Regions from separate parts of the Butyrivibrio sp. AE2032 genome, predicted to be linked through region 2. Evidence: riboswitches for the same ligand, from Rfam matches in the RefSeq annotation. Region 2 holds a riboswitch; the other holds the start of a gene.
What was found. Region 2 has a riboswitch for FMN ahead of BO18_RS23145 (ECF transporter S component). Riboswitches for the same ligand answer to the same signal wherever they lie in the genome.

Region 1: it holds a riboswitch for FMN, as region 2 does, so the genes downstream of both, BO18_RS10615 (ECF transporter S component) here and BO18_RS23145 (ECF transporter S component) in region 2, are expected to answer to the same signal.

Annotation. Positions count from the first base shown of each region.
Region 1 covers NZ_JNLF01000003.1:1,954,427-1,957,782, reverse strand. Annotated here, with positions in the region: gene BO18_RS33965 (bifunctional tRNA (adenosine(37)-N6)-threonylcarbamoyltransferase complex dimerization subunit type 1 TsaB/ribosomal protein alanine acetyltransferase RimI) at 1-151, opposite strand, end outside; gene tsaE (tRNA (adenosine(37)-N6)-threonylcarbamoyltransferase complex ATPase subunit type 1 TsaE) at 170-607, opposite strand; gene BO18_RS10615 (ECF transporter S component) at 778-1,557, opposite strand; FMN riboswitch at 1,723-1,840, opposite strand; gene BO18_RS10610 (HD-GYP domain-containing protein) at 1,925-3,001, shown strand; gene BO18_RS10605 (UDP-N-acetylglucosamine 1-carboxyvinyltransferase) at 3,064-3,356, opposite strand, start outside.
Region 2 covers NZ_JNLF01000005.1:1,225,112-1,228,467, forward strand. Annotated here, with positions in the region: gene BO18_RS23135 (LicD family protein) at 1-205, opposite strand, end outside; gene BO18_RS23140 (LicD family protein) at 229-1,119, opposite strand; FMN riboswitch at 1,423-1,569, shown strand; gene BO18_RS23145 (ECF transporter S component) at 1,575-2,243, shown strand; gene BO18_RS23150 (alpha/beta hydrolase) at 2,436-3,323, opposite strand; gene BO18_RS23155 (O-antigen ligase family protein) at 3,346-3,356, opposite strand, start outside.

The DNA.
Region 1 (3,356 bases), on a different contig from region 2:
TGATCTTCTTTGCAATGTCCTCAAGCATTGGCATCAGGATCTCTGAATGTGTTGTTTTATATTGGATTGAGAACTGGGCAGTCAGAAGGTCGCCGTCTGAGATAGCGACTGTTCCTACCAGTCCTGAGGTATCTATTCCAAGTATCTTCATATTGTCCGATTTCTCTTTTTATTTCTTAGTCATGGTTATGAGTCTGTAATCGAAGCCCTTTTCAAGGTTCTTCTCGATCACGATCTCTGTATAGTGCTCCGGGAGCAGCTCCTCGATAAGATTGGCCCATTCGATGAAACATATTCCGTCGCCGTAGAAGTAATCCTCATAGCCGATCTCATCCATCTCGCTGATGTCGCCAATCCTGTACACATCAAAATGATAGAAAGGAAGTCTTCCCTCGTCGTACACCTGCAGGATAGTGAAGGTAGGACTGCTGACAGGCCCCTTTATTCCGAGACCTTTTGCTACACCCTGGGTAAGGACAGTTTTGCCAACTCCCAGGTCTCCGATCAGGGTAAATACGGTACCGGGGGCTGCGCTCTCTCCGATACGGCGTCCGATCTCAAAGGTTTCCTCCGGAGTATTTGTTTCATGTCTGGTTACAATTTCCATGCGAATCTCCCAACGCTTGCACTAGGTGATATGCAGATTTCTCCACTTTAGTCTTCTATATCACCAAGTATACCACAAATAGAATGGTGCATTACATAAAAAATGAGCACCACGGGTAGTTCCCATGGCGCTCGGTGGAGATTATTATAAATGGATTTTCAGCCGAGTACTTAGGCCTCGTTTACCTTAGCTGCCTTCTTAAGACTTGGAGTAAGCTTAAGGATTGGGCTGAGCTGCTTGTAAACAAGGAATGTAAGAACGCTGTCTGCAACGCCCTTTAAAAGATTGAAAGGTGCTACACAAAGAGCACAGAATGTAAACAGGTTTGTAACTGCAGGGTTAATTGCTGTTCCTGCTGCTATGAAAGCATCAACGCCCTGTCCGAATGCAACTGCATAAGCAGGAAGCAGGAAGAATGCGTTAATGAATGCACCTACAAATGTGATGCAAAGTGTACCTGTCAGGCAGCTGATAAGAGCTGTCTTTCTGGTCTTCTTAAATCTGTAGATGACTGTTGCAGGGATTACAAAAGCTGAGCCAACAACAAAGTTTGCGATCTCACCGATGAATCCAGGTGTAGGACCCTGAATTGCAATGTTCAACACAACCTTGATGAACTCGATCATTACTGCAACCATAGGGCCTGCTGCGAATCCGCCGATAAGAGCAGGAATATCACTGAAGTCAAATTTGTAGAATGATGGTGCAAACGGAAGAGGGAATTCAAAGAGCATCAGGATAAAAGAGATAGCTGCGAAAACGCCGATTATGGCAATCTTCCTTGTGCTAAACATATCCTCAGTTGCTCCTGTCTGCTTGATCTCGCGCTTGCGTGCCTGTGTCTCTGCAAAGTATGCGATGGCAAAAGCTGCCAGGATCAGTAGCGTAAGTGCTACAAAGTGCTGTGTGTTGCTCGCGATCATCTCGAGAGCGGATTTTAAGTTGTTCATTTTTTCTCCTTCTTTCTCATCGGGTAAATGGTATTTGTTTTGAAGGAGAGATAAAGTGGGAAAAAATAAGGAAGTTGTTTTTCACTAGGCTCGAGAGAACTTCGCCAAGTGTAAAACAACCGGTTTGCACTAGATTCGTCAAAACCTCATCAAGTGCTCTGCACGACACTTCTTCTCTCATCCAGACTTTACTGTCGGTTCTGGAGTTTCACCAGATCAGCCACCGAAGTGGGTCGCGGACTATACCGCCGGTAGGGAATTTCACCCTGCCCCGAAGAATTTATTTTATGTGGATATGATATTACTGTGAAACATTGCTGTCAAGCCCTAATTGACAAGCGTTTAAGGCAAAAATATAATTAAATGTATGAAAAAAGTAATCAGCAAACAGTTAATACCTGGCATGATACTGGCCAGCGATGTCTTCACCCATGAATCTAACAACAAACTCATGGAAAAAGGTACCGTGATCACCCAGAAAGACATTGCAAGACTGGTCTTCTACTCAATAAATGATGTCCTTGTAGAGGACGAACCTGCCCAGACCCTGGATGAAGGCTTAGCTTCAGGGCTTACTTATTCTGAGCGCTTAAAGAATTCTGAAGATTTCAAAGAGTTTAAAAAAGATTTCGAACAGTGCGCAGATAAATTCGAGCACTCCATAAAAGACATAATAGCAGGCAACAAGGAACTTGACCTTGACCAGATGATGTCTCCCATCTATTCACTTCTTGGAGATGGAAAAAGAGCATCAAGCATCTTCGATATGCTCCATAATCTTCGCATGTACGATGATGCAACCTACACGCACTGTATAAATGTTGCACTGATAAGCAATATCTTAGCCCAATGGCTCAAATGGAACGAATCCGAGATTCAGACCGCTACCCAGGCAGGGCTTCTACACGATATAGGAAAGCTACTTATTCCCGACAACATCATAACAAAACCCGGACATCTAACCGATGATGAGTACGCCATAATCAAAACCCATCCTCAGAAGGGTTATGATGCGCTGGAAAAGCTCGAGGTCAGCAGCCATGTTAAGAATGCAGCACTTATGCACCACGAAAGATGCGATGGTTCTGGTTATCCTTTAAAACTGACCGGACCACAGATAGATAAATTTGCCAAAGTAGTGGCCATAGCAGATGTATACGATGCCATGACCAGCTCAAGGTACTACAGAGGTCCACTTTGTCCATTCATTGCGATATCAATGTTTGAAGAAGGCTTTGACAGATATGACCCAGAAATGCTTCTCGCCTTCCTTCACAACATCGTTAATACTTATCTTTTCAACACAGTAAGACTTAATACCGGAGAAATCGGCGAGATCATATTCATCAATATAAACGCACTGTCCAAGCCTACCATAAAGGTTGGAAATGATTATATTGATCTTAGCAAATGTCCGGGAGTATATATTCAAGAGATCATCTGAACGATATAGGGTAACAAGTAGAAAGGACCTGGCATACTGTATGCCAAGTCCTATTTGTTACCTTACGCGTGCTTAAGCTTAAACTTCTGCACGTCTCTATCTTCTTCAACCTTCTCGATCTGTCCACCCAGCTCTCTGAGTTTGATCTCGAAGTCCTCATAGCCTCTTTCAATGTACTTGATATCCTCTACTGTAGAAAAGCCTTCTGCAGTGAGAGCTGCGATAACAAGTGCTGCTCCGGCACGAAGGTCCGGTGCTGAAACTGTGGCGCCTGTATATCTTTCAACGCCTTCTATAATAGCTGTACTTCCTTCAACCTTGATGCTGGCGCCCATTCTGGTGAGCTCATCAACAT
Region 2 (3,356 bases):
CATCATCCCACGGGATGAATCCCTTATGCCTTACGGCGCCGAGCATAGTGCCGCCGGCGAGCATATATTTGATGTCGTATTTCTCACAGACGTACTTAACGTCCAAAAGGATCTTGAACAGCTCTCCCTGAACCTTCTTCAGGGTCTCATCGCTCAGGATGTACTCCTTAAAGCTCTTCGAATACATTTCCTTGCTGCTGATCAAAGAGTTACTTCCTTCCTGCTGCCTTAATCCTCAAAAGAATCAGGGAACTTGTAGTCTCCGAAAGACGCGCGTACCGTCTTGTGGACATCCTTCGCATCCCCTTCGGGAGGCGTCATGTAATCGCCGTAGAGCTTCGTGAGCGCCGCGTCGTAATCCCTCTGCATCCTGACCTCAAACCCCTCGAACATGCCGGGGACCGTCGGGAACACCTGGTCGTATCTTAAGAGCGATGCCCTTATGTCGACTGCTTCCAGGTCATCGAAATTAATTATGTAATCGCTCTTCGGGTGCTGCACGAGCTGCTTATATTTCTCATACTGCTTCCTCGAAGCATCCGGATCGTTGTGATGGAAATCATACATAAGGCGCTTCATGAGGCTCATCACGAATGCCCTCGCACCCCTGTTCTTAACGATCTTCGACTTGAACTTGTAGTACATGTATCTGCGCTTGAGCTTCAGCGCCTTCTTGATCGTATCCTCAATCTTCGCAGGATCGTTGTCCACATAATCGAAAAGGAAGATGTCCAGATTGATCGCCTTGCCGAACTTGTCGCCGCTCAGCTCAAAGCAGTCGTTCCAGTACCCGAGCTCCATCTCCGTTCCGAGATAGTAGAGTCTCGGATAGACCTTCTCATGCCATTCGTAATCGCCGTCAGGACTTGCCAGATAAAGGTTCCCCGTATCCTGTGACTCGAAGACCTTCCTGAACTTCTCATAATCCTCGCGCATCATGCCGACATCGGCGTCATCATCCCATGGGATGAATCCCTGATGCCTGACCGCACCCAATTCGGTACCGTAGCAAACGAAGTATTCTATATCGTTGTCTCTGCAGATCTTGTCGAACTGGCGCAGCATGTCAGTGATGACATACTGGACCTTTTTCCTCGTATCTGATGAAATCCTCTCCATATATCCACTCCCGGCAGATTCACGGCAAGCGAACATAGACCCGCTCCGGCCGTGATAAGCGATTATAACACTATAATTTATTACAAGCAAAATTATATAAATATGACTCCGTAGTGAACGGCGGCCCGTTTCCGCTTCTTCGTCTCGTTCATAGTATCGAGCTTGCGATTCTGCAGTGCTCACGTTTCCGTACGAGTTCATAGCATTCAGCTTGCGACTTCCGCACAAGCGAAGCGCGGAGGACCCGGAGCAAGCGGAATTGCTATGAACGAGTCTTTACAAATCGTCTTTCCAATGTATAATTGAGGCGTCCAAGGCGGAGTGTGATTCTCCGACCGGCGGTGAGCGCCAGAAGCGTAAGCCCGCAAGCCTCATAATTTTTTTCAAGGTGAGGTTGACCCAGTGAGATTCTAGGGGCCGACGGTAAAGTCCGGAAGAAAGGAAGTGTATTTTCTATGACTGAAACTCAAGTAACCGTTAAGGCGGATTCCCGTGCTGCGCGCAAGATCATGATCCGCCGCATCGCCGCATGCGCCATCCTCACGGCAATGGCAGTACTCCTGATGTATCTCGAAGTGCCGCTCCCGTTCATGCCGGCATTCCTGAAATTCGATTTCGCCGAGCTTCCCGTACTCATCGGCACATTCGCTCTCGGCCCGGTCTGGGCCATCGTGATCGAGCTTCTAAAGAATCTCATCCACCTTCCCGTCACACAGACAATGGGTATCGGAGAGCTTTCAAACTTCATCACCGGAGTCATCTATGTCGGCACGGCAGGTCTCATCTACCGCAAGTTCCGCACGAGAAAAGGCGCTGCAGTATCCATGATTATCTCAACACTCGTTCTCGCTCTGATCGCAATCCCCGTAAACGCATTCATCACATTGCCTCTCTACGGTTCTGCGATGGGATTCCCTCTTGAAGCCATCATCGGAATGAGCGCAGGCGCCAATCCGCTCGTAAAGGACAAGATCTCGCTGCTCCTCGCAGTATTCGTTCCCTTCAACCTTTTCAAGGGTATCGTTGTCGGCACGATCACATTCTTCGTTTACAAGCCTATCTCAAAGCTGATCAACAGGACTTACGATCAGACGCACGAACAGCCCAAGAACAAAAGGGCGTGATACTTTCGTCTGCAGAAGGTGCACCAGTGCTGATTTTCGTGCTGTTTTTAACCGGATTTCGGTACTGAAAAATGCACTTTTAACCTTTTTGCTCTTTTGAGTACGTTTTTTCGCCGTAATCCGTACTCTCCGGTGCACTTCGCGGAATCACCCTGTCACGCTGAGATGCATATCAGAGCACTCTTGCCGATCCTATCTTCTCCCGACCGCATTCTCGGCGATCATGGATATCGCCTTGACCGACTGAGGCCATTCGGGATGTGCTACCGGGAAGACGTGGTGCATTATGAGGTCGCCGTCGTTTTCGGCATCGTAGAAGAGCACGTTCTCGAAATGCTTGCTGAACTCGCGGTCCTGTTCGCGGAGGAAGTCCTCTTCGCCCGTGATTATCGCGAGCCTTAAGTCGGTGTCGCGCTCCGCTATGAGGTTGAGATCGTAGACATAATCCGGAAGGCGCAGAGGTTCATTTTTGGTGTTGATCTGTTTCTCGAAATATATACCAGGGAAACCTTTCCTGGGGTTTCTGATGCCGGGACAGACAAGGCCGGCCGACTGAACGGTGCCGTTGAGCTTTTCGAAAACCCACAGGCCGTGACGGATATGTCTGCTCCTTGCGGCAATGGCGACAAGGTAAGCCAGGTACCCGCCGGCGGAATCTCCGACAGTATGGAAGGTCCTGATGCCGTATTTGCTGCTGATGTAGTTCATCGCATGGAATATCTCGTTTACTATCTGCGATATGTCGGAATCGGGCATTAGAGTGTAGTCGACATTTACGACCGGGATGCCGGCCTTTATCGCAAGGTGCATGCCGAAGTTCTGGTCAAGGACCTTGCTGCCGTATACGAATGCTCCGCCGTGGATCAGGATGAAGCATTCCTTGGGGCCGTAACAGCCGAACGGTGTATAGACGTCGAGCTTTAAGGGTTCGTTTCCGTTCTTGTAAACGAAGTCCATCTCCGCCTTGCATTCGGCCGGGAAAACCTCTTCTTCGAGTCTCGGTGCGTCGCTGATCGTGCAGTTCTTTATGAAGAGCTGTCTGTTCTTCTCTGCTTTATAACGGACAAAAGAATTGAGCATGTGACGCCTCCTTTATGTGAGGTCAGCCTTTCT